One region of the Enterobacter sp. CFEC122 genome, then DNA from elsewhere that is predicted to be linked to it. Evidence: predicted binding sites of a transcription regulator. Region 1 holds the regulator's gene; each other region holds the start of a gene.
The links. Region 1 encodes PurR, which represses purine synthesis genes. Its sites were predicted from a motif close to CANGCAAACGTTTGCNTG; they were not measured.
Positions count from the first base shown of each region.

Region 2: a site for PurR is predicted at 3,162-3,179, ahead of purL (phosphoribosylformylglycinamidine synthase). Genes of this name have one in related genera too.
Region 3: a site for PurR is predicted at 1,829-1,846, ahead of gcvT (glycine cleavage system aminomethyltransferase GcvT). Genes of this name have one in related genera too.

Region 1 is NZ_JBRIQR010000011.1:17,943-23,783, forward strand. Features, by position in the region: gene ACVCAM_RS09645 (C40 family peptidase) at 129-902, shown strand; gene sodB (superoxide dismutase [Fe]) at 1,025-1,606, shown strand; gene ACVCAM_RS09655 (MFS transporter) at 1,645-2,811, opposite strand; gene cydH (cytochrome bd-I oxidase subunit CydH) at 2,975-3,064, opposite strand; gene purR (HTH-type transcriptional repressor PurR) at 3,362-4,387, shown strand; gene punR (DNA-binding transcriptional activator PunR) at 4,405-5,316, opposite strand; gene punC (purine nucleoside transporter PunC) at 5,431-5,841, shown strand, end outside.
Region 2 is NZ_JBRIQR010000022.1:59,601-65,441, forward strand. Features, by position in the region: gene purL (phosphoribosylformylglycinamidine synthase) at 1-3,077, opposite strand, end outside; gene mltF (membrane-bound lytic murein transglycosylase MltF) at 3,344-4,894, shown strand; gene tadA (tRNA adenosine(34) deaminase TadA) at 4,782-5,321, opposite strand; gene yfhb (phosphatidylglycerophosphatase C) at 5,346-5,841, opposite strand, start outside.
Region 3 is NZ_JBRIQR010000021.1:86,393-92,233, forward strand. Features, by position in the region: gene ubiH (2-octaprenyl-6-methoxyphenyl hydroxylase) at 1-292, shown strand, start outside; gene ubiI (FAD-dependent 2-octaprenylphenol hydroxylase) at 305-1,507, shown strand; gene gcvT (glycine cleavage system aminomethyltransferase GcvT) at 1,905-2,999, shown strand; gene gcvH (glycine cleavage system protein GcvH) at 3,023-3,412, shown strand; gene gcvP (aminomethyl-transferring glycine dehydrogenase) at 3,540-5,841, shown strand, end outside.

The DNA.
Region 1 (5,841 bases):
CTAACGAAACAGGATCGTAGATTGAAAAATGCTATTAACTTTCTGGCTTTTTATGGATTAGAATCGACGGGCTTTGTAAATCACACGCGGGTATTATTGATGACCTGCATTTATCAGGGGACTGCCCAGTGGCGCGGATAACTAAAATCTCGATCACGCTCTGTGCTTTACTGTTTACTTCACTCACCTTCACGCCAGTGGCAAACGCCTCTCAGCAGGCGCGGCATTCTGCTGTACAAAAAAACCATCTGGTGAAAGCCACAGAACGTAAGAAAAAAACCACCGCTAAGAACGACAAGAAAAAGACAACCACACAGACTAAAAAAACCGCTTCCAGCAAGACGAAAACCACCTCTTCCCGCACAGCCCACACCGCCAAAAGTAAAGCTTCGCAAACCGCCGCTAACCTCGTGACTGAAAAATGCATCGCGCGTAAAGGCCATAAGGCGAAATGCACCAAGGTCACCAAAATAGCGGAAGTGCATAAAGTGCGCGTCCAGAAAGCGCAAAAAACTGCAATGAACAAGCTGATGGGGCAGATTGGCAAACCTTATCACTGGGGCGGGACTTCGCCACGTACCGGTTTTGACTGCAGCGGCCTCGTCTATTACGCCTATAAAGATCTGGTCAAGTTCCGCATTCCGCGCACCGCCAACGAGATGTACCACCTGCGCGATGCTTCCCCGGTCAACCGTGGAGAGTTGGAGAACGGCGATCTGGTCTTCTTCCGCACGCAGGGCCGCGGGACGGCTGACCACGTTGGCGTCTATGTCGGCAACGGAAAATTCATCCAGTCACCGCGTAGCGGCCAGGATATTCAGATCACCTCGCTCAGTGAAGACTACTGGGTACGCCATTACGTCGGCGCGCGTCGCGTGATGACGCCGAAAACCATTCGCTAACCCCTACCCTGCCACACCCGTGGCAGGGTAAGTTCCTCTTTTGCATACCCTTTCAATTTGCTATCCTGTCCTTGTTGTCTGTGTGGTTATTGGCAACACAAAATACAATAAGGAGAGAAGCAATGTCGTTCGAATTACCTGCACTACCGTATGCAAAAGACGCCCTGGCCCCGCACATTTCTGCGGAAACCCTGGAATATCACTACGGCAAGCATCACCAGACGTACGTCACCAACCTCAACAACCTTATCAAGGGCACCGATTTTGAAGGCAAAACGCTGGAAGAAATCGTGCGCAGTTCTGAGGGTGGCGTATTCAACAACGCCGCTCAGGTGTGGAACCACACCTTCTACTGGCACTGCCTGGCGCCAAACGCCGGTGGCGAACCTGTCGGTGAACTGGCTACCGCCATCAACGCCGCCTTTGGCAGCTTCGCGGAATTCAAAGCGAAATTCACCGATGCCGCCATCAAGAACTTCGGTTCAGGCTGGACGTGGCTGGTCAAAGAGGCGGATGGCAAACTGGCTATCGTGTCTACCTCTAACGCAGGCACCCCGCTGACCACCAGCGCGAAGCCGCTGATGACCGTGGACGTATGGGAACACGCTTACTACATCGATTACCGTAACGCGCGCCCTAACTACCTGGAGCACTTCTGGGCACTGGTTAACTGGGACTTTGTGGCGAAGAACTTCACCGCGTAAGAGACACGCAGAAGGGTTCGCCCTTCTGCGTTTTTGGTTTATTCCGCAGCGCAGGCTGCTTCTGGCTGTTTACGACCCGACATCATCACCAGCAGCAGACCGAGCGCGGCAACAATCGCCCCCATCACCGGCACAAAACTGTACCCCAGCCCACCGGAAATCACGGCCCCACCGGCCGCCGCACCGAGCGCATTGCCCAGGTTGAAAGCACCAATATTGACCGAGGATGAGAGGCCCGGCGCTTCATGCGCGACGCGCATCACGCGCATCTGCAGCGGTGGCACCACCGCGAACGTTGCAGCCCCCCAGACGACCATTGCGATCGCGGCACCAAACTCGTTGCGCGCCAGCCACGGAATGGCGATCATGATAACAATCAGCAGGGTTAAGAAGCCCTTCAGCGTTCCGCTCACGGAACGGTCGGCAAATTTCCCGCCGAGATAGTTGCCAATCGAGAAGCCCACGCCAATCAGCACCAGCATCGCGGTAACGAAGAGTGGCGTTGCGTGGGTGATGTCATGCAGCACCGGTGAAATATAGGTATAGAGGGTAAACATCGCCCCTGCCCCCAGCACGGTGGTCAGCAGCGCGGAGAGCACCTGCGGGCGCATCAGCACCGCCAGCTCCTTACGCACTTCCGGACGTTCTCCGGCGCTGCCCTTTGGCAGGGAGAAGAACAAGGCCACCATCGCGACCACGCCCAGTCCAGCCGTCGCCAGGAAGGACATCCGCCAGCCAATGACCTCGCCCAGCCAGGTTGCCGCAGGAACGCCGCCGATGTTAGCGATGGTCAGGCCCATAAACATGGTGGCTACGGCGCTGGCCTGCTTGTGTTTCGGCACCACGCTTGCCGCCACAACCGACCCCAGCCCAAAGAACGCGCCGTGGTTAAGGCTGGTCAGAATACGCGAAAGCATCAACGTGGTGTAGTCCGGCGAAATGGCCGAAAGCACGTTGCCGAGGGTGAAAATCGCCATCAGGAAAATCAGCGCATTGCGGCGCGCGCGGTGTGAAAGGAGAAGCGTCATCAGCGGCGCCCCCACCATCACGCCAATGGCGTAGGCGCTGATTAACATGCCGGCCGCAGGGATCGAGACGTCCACGCCGCGGGCGATAACGGGCAGTAACCCCATCGGGGAAAATTCAGTGGTGCCAATCCCAAAAGCGCCAATCGCCAGGGCCAGCAGGGGAAAATTGATTTTCATGCGTCAACTCCGGATGCCGTGTCATGTGGTGACACAGAACAAAGAAGCGGAAAGCATGACATCAATCACAAAAAATGAGAAGTTTACAAAATGGCAAAAGATTTTTGCCTTAGGAGTAACAATCGAGGTGAGCGGGAGGGAGAAGGCTCTCCCTCCGCGTAAATCAGTGCAGCGCGGCCGTCAGACCCGCCGCGACAATCAGAGCCAGCACAACCACGGTGGTGAACAGCGAAAACTTCAGATCGGAACTCATCAATTTTTCTCCTTTTAATCCCCCCACGAAAAGTGAGCCTGCTCATTTTTGCATAATTTACGTCAAAAATCTTCCTAGATTTAGGCTGATAAACACTTTACCTCTTCCCCTTTTCATCAAGATAGGACAAAATTCCACGCTAAATTTATTAGCGTACCGGCCATTGACCCCCTCCTGACGTCCCGTGTCGTTTTCCCGGCGTGCCGCAATTCAAGATTGCGTGATAAGGGTGAGAGAAGGCAAACGTTTACCTTCAAGTTTTTCAGGAGTTTAGGATATGGTCTGGAGTGACATTTAATGGCAACAATTAAAGACGTAGCAAAACGCGCAAACGTTTCCACTACAACCGTATCACATGTAATTAACAAAACCCGCTTTGTGGCGGAAGAGACGCGCAACGCCGTCTGGGCAGCGATCAAAGAGCTGCACTATTCGCCAAGTGCGGTTGCGCGCAGCCTCAAGGTTAATCACACCAAATCCATTGGATTGCTGGCGACCAGCAGTGAAGCGGCCTATTTTGCCGAGATCATAGAAGCGGTAGAGAAGAACTGCTTCCAGAAAGGCTATACCCTGATTCTGGGCAACGCGTGGAACAGCATAGAAAAACAGCGCGCCTACCTGTCGATGATGGCGCAAAAGCGCGTCGATGGCCTGCTGGTCATGTGTTCCGAGTACCCGGAATCCGTGCTGTCGATGCTGGAAGAGTATCGCCATATCCCCATGGTGGTCATGGACTGGGGTGAAGCGCGCGCGGACTTCACCGACTCCGTTATCGACAACGCCTTCGAAGGCGGTTACATGGCGGGTCGTTACCTGATCGAACGCGGTCACCGCGAGATTGGCGTGATCCCCGGTCCGCTGGAGCGTAACACCGGCGCGGGCCGTCTGGCCGGTTTTATGAAAGCGATGGAAGAAGCGCTCATCACCGTGCCGGAAAACTGGATCGTGCAGGGCGACTTTGAGCCGGAATCAGGCTACCGCGCGATGCAGCAGATCGTTTCCCAGCAGCACCGCCCGACCGCCGTTTTCTGCGGCGGTGACATCATGGCCATGGGCGCGCTCTGCGCCGCCGATGAGCTGGGTTTGCGCGTACCGCAGGATATTTCCGTGATCGGGTATGACAACGTGCGTAACGCGCGCTTCTTCACCCCGGCGCTGACAACCATTCACCAGCCAAAAGATTCGCTGGGCGAAACGGCCTTCAATATGCTGCTGGACAGAATCGTCAACAAGCGCGAAGAGTCGCAGTCCATTGAAGTTCACCCGCGCCTGATTGAACGCCGTTCCGTTGCGGACGGTCCGTTCCGCGACTACCGTCGTTAATCCCTTGACGGGGCCAGCTACGCTGGCTCCCGTAACCATTCCCGGTTTAGGGTTTCGCTGTCCCCCAGATAATCCAGCAGCCAGGCCATGGCGGGCGAGACATCATTTTGTTGCCAGGTCAGGCAGCAGGCTGCGTCCGGGAACGGATTCTCCAGCGTCAGTTCAACCCATTCTCCGGTATCGATGCGTGGACGCGCAAAATGAGCGGGCACCATCGCGACGCACAGCCCGGCGCTGAGGCACGTCGCCGATGATTCCCAGTCAGGAGCCACCACCCGCCGCTGGTTATCCAGAAGCCAGGTGATACGCTTGGGCAATGAACGGGACGTATCCTCCAGCACCAGCGACGGCCAGTTGCGCAGCGTATCGTCGCTCAGCGGACCTTCCATCGCTGCCAGAGGATGATCGCTGGCCACCACGCATTTCCAGCTCAGCATCCCCATGTCGCGAAAGGCGTAACGTCCCCCGACCGGGATCGCCTGCGTCGCGCCAATCGCCATCTCCGCCCTGCCGTCCGCCAGCGCATCCCAGACGCCGTTGAACACCTCCTGCGAGACCCGTAGCTCGACGTCAGAGAAATGACGATAGAAATCCACGATCATCTGCCGGGTGCGTTCCGGCTTCACGATGTTATCTACCGCGATGGCGAGATGCCCCCGCCAGCCGTTGGCGATCTGCTGACACTGTTCGCGGGTGATCTGCATTTTTTTGATAACAGAACGCCCTTCTTTCAAAAACCATGCTCCGGCGGGCGTTAATTCCACGTCGCGATGCCGCCGTTCAAACAGCGGAACCGCCAGCCACTCCTCAAGCTGACGCACCGTGTAGCTGATGGCCGAAGGGACGCGGTGCAACTCCTGCGCTGCACCGCTAAAGCTGCCGTTACGCGCAACAGCATCGACCACTTCAAGAGAATAATCTGACCACATTTTCTGCCTGCAAAAAATTTGAATGCACACGCCAAATATTAGCGTTTCACAAGCCGCTTTGCACTCCCTACACTCTGCGCCAACGTACACCTGCCTCCTCAGGAGAATAAAAGAATGCAACCCAGGAAAGGATTTTTAGTCTGGCTCGGCGGCTTAAGCGTGCTGGGCTTTTTGGCCACCGACATGTACCTGCCCGCGTTTGCCGCGATGCAGGAAGACCTGCAAACCCCTGCCGCGGCCATCAGCGCCAGCCTGAGCCTGTTCCTTGCCGGTTTTGCTTTCGCCCAGCTGCTCTGGGGACCGCTCTCGGATCGCTTCGGTCGTAAACCGGTGCTGCTGCTGGGTCTGGCCATTTTTGCCGTGGGCTGCCTGGGGATGCTGTGGGTGCGCGATGCTACCTGGCTGCTGGTGCTGCGCTTCGTTCAGGCCGTGGGCGTCTGTGCTGCGGCGGTGACCTGGCAGGCGCTGGTGACCGACTCCTACCCGGCTAACCGCACAAACCGTATTTTCGCCACCATTATGCCG
Region 2 (5,841 bases), on a different contig from region 1:
TTGATGTCGAAGGAGAGCTTCACGTTCAGGCCTGGATCCTGATCATTGGCCTTCGCGTTGTGCTCCTGATCGGCACATTCCGGGTTATCACGCAGGCGCTGCATCTGCCAGGTGGTTTCCGCCCACCACATGCGCAGCGTGGTGCGGCTTTCGCTGAACACGGCGTGACCGTCAGCTTCAATGACAAAGCGGTCACCCTGAACGGCTTTACCCAGATAGTGCACGCAGTCAGCCAGGCCATGCTGCGCCAGCAGCGCTTCAACCGCATCGCGATCCGCCGCACGCACCTGAATCACGGCGCCCAGCTCTTCGTTAAACAGCGCCGCCAGGCGGTCTTCGCCAAGCGTGGCAATGTTCGCTTCCACGCCACAGTGGCCGGTGAAGGCCATCTCTGCCAGCGTCACCAGCAGGCCGCCGTCGGAACGGTCGTGGTAGGCCAGCAGCTTACGCTGCGCCACCAGCGCCTGAATCGCGTCGTAGAAGCCTTTCAGCTGGGCCACGTCACGCACGTCGGCTGGCTTATCGCCGAGCTGGCGGTAAACCTGCGCCAGCGCGGTGGCGCCCAGCGCGTTGTGGCCTTTACCCAGGTCAATCAGCAGCAGGGCGTTATCTTCGGTCACCAGCTGCGGCGTAACGGTGTGACGCACGTCTTCCACGCGGGCAAACGCGGTGATCACCAGCGACAGCGGAGAGGTCATCTCGCGCTGCTCGTTGCCTTCCTGCCAGCGGGTTTTCATCGACATGGAGTCTTTGCCCACCGGAATGGTCAGGCCGAGGGCAGGACACAGCTCCTCACCCACCGCCTTCACGGCTTCATACAGGCCCGCGTCTTCGCCTGGGTGACCGGCAGCGGCCATCCAGTTTGCGGAGAGCTTAATACGTTTGATATCGCCAATCTGCGTCGCGGCGATGTTGGTTAGCGCTTCACCGACCGCCAGACGGGCAGAGGCCGCGAAGTCCAGCAGCGCGACCGGGGTGCGTTCACCCAGCGCCATCGCTTCGCCGTAGTAGCTGTCGAGGCTCGCGGTGGTTACGGCGCAGTTCGCCGCCGGGATCTGCCACGGGCCGACCATCTGGTCGCGGGATACCATACCGGTCACGGTACGGTCGCCGATGGTCACCAGGAAGGTTTTCTCTGCCACAGCTGGCAGGTGCAGCACGCGATTAACGGCTTCTGCCACGGTGATGCCCTGGCGATCCAGCGCTTTGCCCGCCGCCTTACGGGTCTGCACGTCGCGGGTCATCTTCGGCGTTTTTCCGAGCAGGACATCGAGCGGCAGATCGATCGGCTGGTTGTCGAAATGGGTGTCGCTCAGAGTCAGGTGCTGCTCTTCGGTCGCTTCACCGATGACGGCATACGGCGCGCGCTCGCGGCGGCACAGCTCGTCAAACAGCGGCAGCTGATCCGCCGCAACGGCCAGCACGTAGCGCTCCTGGGATTCGTTACACCAGATTTCCAGCGGGCTCATGCCCGGCTCATCGCTCAGGATGTCGCGCAGGTTGAAACGACCACCGCGGCCGCCGTCGCTCACCAGCTCCGGCATGGCGTTGGACAGACCGCCCGCGCCCACGTCGTGGATAAAGAGGATCGGGTTAGCATCGCCCAGCTGCCAGCAGCGGTCGATCACTTCCTGACAGCGACGCTCCATCTCCGGGTTGTCACGCTGCACGGACGCGAAGTCGAGATCCGCATCAGACTGGCCGGAGGCCATAGACGAGGCCGCACCGCCGCCCAGACCGATGTTCATTGCCGGGCCGCCGAGCACGATCAGCTTCGCGCCGACGACGATCTCGCCTTTCTGCACGTGATCGGCACGGATGTTGCCGATCCCGCCCGCCAGCATGATCGGTTTGTGGTAGCCGCGCAGCTCTTCGCCGTTGTGGCTGTCCACTTTCTCTTCATAGGTACGGAAGTAACCGTTCAGCGCCGGACGACCAAATTCGTTGTTAAACGCCGCGCCGCCCAGCGGGCCTTCGGTCATGATATCCAGCGCGGTCACAATGCGCTCTGGCTTGCCGAAATCTTCTTCCCACGGCTGTTCAAAGCCCGGGATACGCAGGTTGGAGACGGAGAAACCGACCAGACCCGCTTTTGGTTTTGCACCACGACCGGTCGCCCCTTCGTCACGGATTTCACCGCCGGAGCCGGTCGCCGCACCCGGCCACGGGGAGATCGCCGTCGGGTGGTTGTGGGTTTCCACTTTCATCAGGATATGCGCGGGCTCCTGATGGAAGTCATAGCGCCCTGCTTCGCGATCGGCGAAGAAGCGGCCCACCTCAGAACCTTCCATCACCGCGGCGTTGTCTTTATAGGCAGACAGCACGTGGTCAGGCGTTTGCTCCATGGTGTTTTTGATCATTTTGAACAGCGACTTTGGCTGCTGTTCGCCGTCAATAATCCAGTCGGCATTGAAAATCTTGTGGCGGCAGTGCTCCGAGTTCGCCTGCGCGAACATGTAGAGTTCAATGTCGTTCGGGTTACGGTTGAGCTTAACGAACGCATCCTGCAGATAGTCGATTTCGTCTTCTGCCAGCGCCAGGCCGAGACGCAGGTTGGCGTCAATCAGCGCCTGACGGCCCTGTCCCAGCAGGTCCACGCTCTGTACCGGTGCAGGCTGATGGTGGGAGAAAAGCTTCTGCGCGTCATCAAGAGAGGCAAATACGCTCTCCATCATGCGGTCGTGCAGTTCAGCCGCAACCGCCTGCCACTGCGCGTCGCTCAGGGTAGAGGCTTCCACGTAGTACGCTACGCCGCGCTCCAGACGGTTAATCTGGCTCAGGCCACAGTTGTGGGCGATGTCGGTGGCTTTGGAAGACCAGGGGGAGATGGTGCCCGGACGCGGCGTCGCAAGGATCAGTTTGCCGGTTGGCGTATGGCTGCTGAGGCTTGGGCCATACTTGAGCAGGCGTTCCAGCTGTACGCGCTCCTCTGCATTCAGGGGGGCATTCAGGTCAGCAAAATGGACATACTCAGCGTAAATATTGCTTACCGGAAGGTCGGCCGCCTGAAAACGTGCCAGCAGTTTGGTAATACGGAAGGCAGACAGTGCAGGCGAACCACGCAGAATTTCCATCATAAGTCTCTCGTCTTCGAAGCGCCGGGGCGCTTTCAGTGTGCGCAAGGGGGAAAACGGGCGTCATTATAGAGAATCCTGAGCGCCGACGAAACCGTTTGCGTCGAAATAAAATTGACGAAGAGATTTAACAATAGATGTGACCTGTCTCTCTAATTGGTTGCCAAGTGGCGCAAGTTTACGCAAAATGCCGCTCATTCAATGGCAAACCTTATTGTTAACATGGCTACAGCAGACTGAGGCAACCGGCGTCGCAGAGAATTAACTAATTGAAAAAATTAAAGATTAATTATCTGCTCATCGGCATTGTAACGTTGCTGTTGGCAGTGGCCCTCTGGCCTTCCATCCCCTGGATCGGCAAAGCCGAAAACCGTATCGCCGCCATTCAGGAGCGGGGGGAATTGCGCGTCAGTACCCTCAACTCTCCGCTGATTTACAGCGACATCAACGGCAAAATCATTGGACTGGATTATGAACTGGCACAGCAGTTCGCCGATTACCTTGGCGTAAAGCTGAAAATCACCGTCCGCCAGAATATCAACCAGCTGTTTGACGACCTCGATAACGACGATGCCGATATGCTGGCCGCCGGGCTGGTGTATAACAGCGAGCGCAGCAAAAACTATCAGCCAGGCCCGACCTACTACTCCGTTTCGCAGCAGTTGGTTTACCGCGTCGGGAGCCTGCGCCCGCGCTCGCTGGCGTCGATTAACGATCGGCAGCTAACGATTGCCCCCGGACACGTGGTAATTGACGATCTGCGCGAGCTCAAGGAGAAGAAATATCCGGACCTGAGCTGGACGGTGGATGCGAAACTCGGCACGACGGAGCTGCTGGAGCAGGTAAAAGATCAGAAAGTTCCTTACACCATCGCCGATTCGGTCGCGATCAGCCTGTTCCAGCGCGTGCATCCTGAAATCGCCGTGGCGCTGGACGTCACCGACGAGCAGCCTGTGACCTGGTTTACTCAGCTCGATGACGATCAGACCCTCTCTGCCGCGATGCTCGATTTCTTCAACACCATGAATGAAGACGGTACGCTGGCGCGCCTGGAGGAGAAGTACCTCGGTCATGGTGATGACTTTGACTACGTTGATACCCGCAGCTTCCTGCGTGCGGTAGACAGCGTCCTGCCGGACCTGCAGCCGCTGTTCGAAAAATACGCCCAGGAAATTGACTGGAAACTGCTGGCGGCTATTTCTTATCAGGAATCCCACTGGGATACCCAGGCCACGTCTCCGACTGGCGTACGTGGTTTGATGATGTTAACCAAAAATACCGCGCTGAGCCTGGGCGTCAATGACCGTACCGATGCGGAACAGAGCATCAGCGGCGGCGCGCGCTACCTGCAGGATATGATGGCCAAAGTCCCGGAAACGGTGCCGGAAGAGGAGCGGATCTGGTTCGCGCTGGCGGCCTACAATATGGGCTATGCGCATATGCTGGATGCGCGAGCGCTGACGGCCAAAACGAAAGGCAACCCGGACAGCTGGTCAGACGTAAAACAGCGGCTGCCGCTGCTGAGCCAGAAGCCATGGTATAACAAGCTGACGTACGGCTACGCGCGCGGGCATGAAGCCTACGCTTACGTGGAAAATATCCGTAAATATCAGATTAGCCTGGTCGGGTATCTGCTGGAGAAAGAGAAAGAGGCGCCAGAGGCCAAACGGCTGGCCCAAAGCTACCCTGCCGTGGCGCCGGACGAGCTTAACCGTCCGTCGGCTTCAATTCTGCCTTTTGCTGCTTTTTCTGCTGACGGCGCATTCGAAAGAAATCGCTTAATAGCCCCGAACACTCTGGTGCAAGCACCCCGCCGATAGTCTTTACCTGGTGGTTCATCCCCGGATGACCCAGCACGTCCATCAGCGAACCGGCCGCACCGGTTTTTTCATCCCGCGCACCGAAGACCAGAGTCCCGATCCGGCTGTGCACCATCGCCCCGGAGCACATTACGCACGGCTCCAGCGTCACATACAGCGTGGTATCAAGCAGGCGATAGTTTTGCAGCACCAGACCGCCCTGACGAAGCGCCATGATTTCGGCGTGCGCCGTCGGATCGTGGCGGCCAATGGGACGGTTCCACCCTTCACCAATCACCTGGTTATTGTGGACCAGCACGGCGCCCACGGGCACTTCGCCCTCGTCCCAGGCACGCTGAGCGAGCGTCAGCGCATGACGCATCCAGTATTCATGTGAGAATTCAGGGTTGGACAACGGTTGATACTCCAGTCGAAAAGCGGGCGGCATTATACACACCCCTTATGGATAAGACTATTCGAGTTGCTGAAGTTCACCTGATGGCGTGACGCGCCAGCGGTGCTGGCAAAAATAGAGCAGCGGGTTGTCCTGCTTGCTGTCGCTGTAGCCGCTGTACAGGCGCAGTGGCGTGCCGATACGTTTTTCCAGCTGGACCACTTTTTCATGCCCCAGGCAGCGCATCGTCAGCACCCAACCGCCGTAGCCGCGGGCAATTTGCGTGGCGATAAGATTCACGCGCGGTAGCCAGGGGGTATCAAAGTAGACCTGCTCCACCAGCGTCTGCGGGGAGCCGGTAATCAGCCAGATGTCGGCATCGTTCGCGTCGAGGTAGCCGGTCAGGCGCGCCTGCACCACCGGGAATGCGGCAACGTGGCCGCGGAACCACTGCGCAAAATCCTGCTCGAGCTGTTTAAGCCGCGCTTCGCTGTGCCCAAACGTACATCCCCACAGCAGCAGGCTCATCGGCCATCGCGCCGCACGGCCTTTCACCAGCAGCGCGATCCCGATA
Region 3 (5,841 bases), on a different contig from region 1:
GCAAGGTTTCAACCTTGGCTTACGCGATGTCATGAGCCTGGCCGAATCACTGGTGCAGGCGTGGGGCGAGCAAAAAGACTGTGGGGCCTATTCGGTGCTGAGTCATTACCAGAAGCGCCGACAGGCGGATAAAGAGGCCACCATCGGTGTGACCGATGGTCTGGTTCATCTTTTTGCCAATCGCTGGGCACCGCTGGTTGCGGGTCGCAACCTTGGGCTGATGGCGATGGAATTATTCATTCCGGCACGTGACGTGCTGGCGCAGCGGACCCTGGGTTGGGTCGCGCGTTAAGGAGTTATCACCGTGCAAAATGTTGATGTCGCCATCGTTGGCGGCGGAATGGTTGGACTGGCATTGGCCTGCGGATTACAGGGCAGCGGCCTGCGCGTGGCGGTGCTGGAGCAAAAGCAGCCTCAGCCCGTTGCACCGGATGCGCCGCCTGAACTCCGCGTCTCGGCGATCAATGCGGCCAGCGAAAAGCTGCTGACGCACCTTGGCGTCTGGTCAGATATTGTGGCACACCGTGCCAGCTGCTATCACGGCATGGAAGTGTGGGATAAAGACAGCTTTGGTCATATTGCTTTTGACGATGAAAGCATGGGCTATAGCCATCTGGGGCACATCGTTGAAAACGCGGTGATCCACCACGCGCTCTGGCAGAAAGCACAGCAGTGCAGCGACGTGACGCTGATTGCGCCTGCGCAGATCCAGCAGGTGGCGTGGGGCGAAAACGAGGCGTTTATCACCCTGCAGAGTGGCGACATGCTGACCGCGCGTCTGGTGGTCGGTGCTGACGGTGCCAACTCCTGGCTGCGTAATAAAGCCGATATCCCGCTGACATACTGGGATTACCGCCATCATGCTCTGGTCGCGACGATCCGTACCGAAGAGGCGCACGGAGGCGTGGCGCGCCAGATTTTCCACAACGATGGCATACTGGCGTTCCTGCCGCTTGCCGATCCGCACCTGTGCTCAATTGTCTGGTCCCTGGTGCCGGAAAAAGCCCAGCAGATGCATGAGGCGACGCCGGAGGCCTTTAACCAGGCGCTGTGCGTGGCCTTTGATAACCGCCTTGGCCTGTGCACGCTTGAAAGCGAGCGTCAGGTATTCCCGTTAACCGGCCGCTACGCGCGCCAGTTTGCGGCGCACCGTCTGGCGCTGGTGGGCGATGCGGCGCATACCATCCATCCGCTGGCCGGGCAGGGCGTTAACCTTGGCTTTATGGACGCGGCGGAGCTGGTAGAAGAGCTGCGTCGCCTGCATCGTGAAGGCAAAGATATCGGCCAGCATCTCTACCTGCGTCGCTACGAGCGCAGCCGCAAGCACAGCGCGGCAATGATGCTGGCGGGTATGCAGGGCTTCCGCGAGCTGTTTGCCGGGTCAAATCCGGCGAAGAAATTGCTGCGCGACATCGGCCTTAAGCTTGCTGACACTCTTCCGGGTGTTAAACCCCAACTCCTCCGTCAGGCGATGGGTCTGAACGACCTCCCGGACTGGCTGCGTTAATGTAGACCCCTGTCACACTTTCTTTTCCCGGCCTCTGCGCCGGGGAAATTCCCTCGTTTGAAATATTCTAATTTCACGTCATTTTTCGCATTAGATAATCTAATGTCGTGTTTTTCTCGTTACAGAAATTCGGCCCGTTTTTCCGCACGAAATATCACCATGTGCTAAATCCTGTTAGATCATTGTTAATTTTGTGCGGGGTTAATCGCATTTTTCCAGTGGATAACTCTGTAGGCTTTTCAGCGTTTTTTGGTCATAAGCTAATGTGATGACCTGTTTTGCCTTATGGTTAACCGCCGTTTTCGGTGGTAAGTTCAGGTAAAAGAGAACGTTTGCGTCGGTGCCCGAAAGCGGGGCCGATACCGGGTTTCACGGTGAATTTTTCAACGAGGACAAGATGGCTCAACAGACTCCTTTGTACGAACAACACGTGTTATGCGGCGCCCGCATGGTGGACTTCCACGGCTGGATGATGCCGCTGCACTACGGCTCGCAGATTGATGAGCACCACGCGGTGCGCACCGATGCCGGTATGTTCGACGTGTCCCATATGACGATTGTCGATCTGCGCGGTAGCCGCACCCGGGAGTTTTTGCGTTATCTGCTGGCAAACGACGTCGCCAAACTGAAGACGCCGGGTAAAGCGCTCTATACCGGCATGCTGAATGCCTCGGGCGGCGTGATTGATGACCTTATCGTCTACTACTTCACCGAAGATTTCTTCCGCCTCGTTGTAAACTCCGCCACCCGCGAAAAAGACCTCTCCTGGATCACCCAACACGCCGAACCGTATGCCATCGACATCACCGTCCGTGATGACCTGTCGCTGATCGCCGTGCAGGGGCCTAACGCGCAGGCGAAAGCCGCATCTCTGTTCAACGATGAGCAACGTAAAGCCACCGAAGGCATGAAGCCGTTCTTCGGCGTGCAGGCGGGCGATCTGTTTATCGCCACCACCGGCTACACCGGTGAAGCGGGCTACGAAATTGCGATGCCGAACGAAAAGGCCGCTGATTTCTGGCGTGCGCTGGTGGAGGCGGGCGTGAAGCCTGCGGGCCTGGGCGCGCGCGATACGCTGCGTCTGGAAGCGGGCATGAACCTCTACGGTCAGGAGATGGACGAAGGCGTCTCTCCGCTGGCCGCCAACATGGGCTGGACCATCGCGTGGGAACCGGCTGACCGTGACTTTATTGGCCGTGAAGCGCTGGAGATGCAGCGTGAGAAGGGCACTGAACAGCTGGTTGGCCTGGTGATGAAGGAAAAAGGCGTACTGCGCGGCGAACTGCCTGTACGTTTTACCGATGCTGACGGCAATCCTCGCGAAGGCGTGATCACCAGCGGAACCTTCTCACCGACGCTGGGCTACAGTATTGCACTGGCACGCGTGCCGGCAGGCATTGGCGAAACGGCGGTGGTGCAAATCCGCAACCGCGAAATGCCGGTCAACGTGACCAAACCGATTTTTGTTCGCGCCGGTAAGCCGGTCGCCTAACTATTTTTATCAGGAGAACTTCAATGAGCAATGTGCCAGCAGAACTGAAATACAGCAAAGAACACGAGTGGCTGCGCAAAGAGGCGGACGGCACTTACACCGTCGGGATCACCGAGCACGCGCAAGAGCTGCTGGGCGACATGGTGTTTGTTGACCTGCCTGACGTGGGCACGACCGTGAGCGCGGGCGACGACTGCGCCGTGGCGGAGTCCGTAAAAGCGGCATCAGACATCTACGCACCGGTAAGCGGTGAGATTGTTGCAGTCAACGACGCGCTGAGCGACTCCCCGGAGCTGGTCAACAGCGAGCCTTATGAAGGCGGCTGGATCTTCAAGATCAAAGCCAGCGACGAATCCCAGGTTGCCGCGCTGCTGGATGCGACCGCATACGAAGCACTACTGGAAGACGAATAACGTTGTGCCGGATGGCGCTGCGCTTATCCGGCCTGGAGATCAACGTAGGCCCGGTAAGCGTTAGCGCCACCGGGCAACAGCGTTACAGATAACTACGATTCACTGCACGTTTCAGGAACCATCGCTCATGACACAGACTTTAAGCCAGCTTGAAAACCGTGGCGCCTTCATTGAACGTCACATTGGGCCGGATGCTCAGCAACAGCAGGAGATGCTGAAGACGGTTGGCGCGGATTCATTAAACGCACTGATCGGCCAGATTGTGCCAAAAGACATCCAGCTAGCCACGCCGCCTCAGGTGGGGAAAGCCACCACGGAGTTCGCCGCGCTGGCGGAGCTGAAGGCTATCGCCGGCCTGAACAAGCGCTATAAGTCTTACATTGGCATGGGCTACACCAACGTGCAGTTGCCGCCGGTGATCCTGCGCAACATGCTGGAAAACCCGGGCTGGTACACCGCCTATACGCCGTATCAGCCAGAAGTGTCCCAGGGTCGTCTGGAAGCGCTGCTGAACTTCCAGCAGGTAACGCTGGATCTGACCGGGATGGATATCGCCTCCGCGTCTCTGCTGGATGAAGCGACCGCCGCCGCCGAAGCGATGGCGATGGCGAAGCGCGTGAGCAAGCTGAAAAATGCCAACCGCTTCTTCGTGGCGGCGGACGTGCATCCGCAGACGCTGGACGTGGTGCGCACCCGTGCGGAAACCTTCGGCTTTGACGTGATCGTCGATGACGCTGACAAAGTGCTGGATCACCAGGACGTCTTCGGCGTGCTGCTGCAGCAGGTGGGCACCACCGGCGAAGTGCACGACTACGGCGCGCTGATTGCCGAGCTGAAATCCCGCAAGGTGGTTGTCAGCGTTGCCGCCGATTTTATGGCGCTGGTGCTGCTGACGGCACCGGGCAAACAGGGCGCGGATATCGTATTCGGCTCAGCACAGCGCTTCGGCGTACCGATGGGCTACGGCGGCCCGCACGCGGCGTTCTTCGGCGCGAAAGATGAATTTAAACGTTCCATGCCTGGCCGTATTATCGGCGTCTCCAAAGACGCTGCCGGTAATACCGCGCTGCGCATGGCGATGCAGACCCGCGAGCAGCATATCCGCCGCGAGAAAGCGAACTCCAACATCTGTACCTCACAGGTGCTGCTGGCTAACATCGCCAGCCTGTACGCCGTGTTCCACGGTCCGGCTGGTCTGAAACGCATTGCCAGCCGCATTCACCGCCTGGCCGATATCCTGGCCTGCGGCCTGCAGCAAAAAGGTCTTAAGCTGCGCCATGCCCACTACTTCGATACCCTGTGCGTGGACGTGGCGGACAAAGCCGCCGTGCTGGCCCGCGCGGACGCGGCAAAGATCAACCTGCGCAGCGACATCCACAACGCCGTCGGCATTACGCTGGATGAAAGCACCACCCGCGACGATATCCTGAACCTGTTCAGCGTGCTGCTGGGTGACGCGCACGGTCTGGACATTGATGCGCTCGACAAAGACGTTGCGCTCGACAGCCGCTCCATTCAGGACAGCATGCTGCGTAACGACGCCATCCTGACGCACCCGGTCTTCAATCGCTACCACAGCGAGACCGAGATGATGCGTTACATGCACTCTCTGGAGCGCAAGGATCTGGCGCTGAACCAGGCGATGATCCCGCTGGGATCCTGCACCATGAAGCTGAACGCCGCGGCAGAGATGATCCCGATCACCTGGCCTGAATTCTCCGAGCTGCACCCGTTCTGCCCGCCGGAGCAGGCGGAAGGTTATCACGTGATGATTAACCAGCTTTCCGACTGGCTGGTGAAACTGACCGGTTACGACGCGCTCTGCATGCAGCCGAACTCCGGCGCGCAGGGTGAATATGCCGGCCTGCTGGCAATCCGTCACTATCACGAAAGCCGTAACGAAGGCCATCGCGATATCTGCCTGATCCCAAGCTCCGCTCACGGCACCAACCCGGCTTCAGCCCAGATGGCGGGCATGGAAGTCGTGGTGGTCGCGTGCGATAAGAACGGCAACATCGACCTGGCTGACCTGCGCGCGAAAGCCGAACAGGCGGGCGACAAGCTCTCCTGCATCATGGTGACCTATCCGTCCACCCACGGCGTGTACGAAGAGACCATCCGTGAAGTGTGCGAAGTGGTGCACCAGTTCGGCGGTCAGGTATACCTCGACGGCGCGAACATGAACGCGCAGGTGGGCATTACCTCTCCGGGCTTTATCGGCGCGGACGTGTCGCACCTTAACCTGCACAAAACCTTCTGCATCCCGCACGGCGGTGGCGGCCCGGGCATGGGCCCAATCGGCGTGAAGGCGCACCTGGCACCGTTTGTCCCAGGCCACAGCGTGGTGCAGATCGAAGGCATGCTGACCCGTCAGGGCGCGGTCTCTGCGGCACCGTTCGGTAGCGCCTCTATCCTGCCAATCAGCTGGA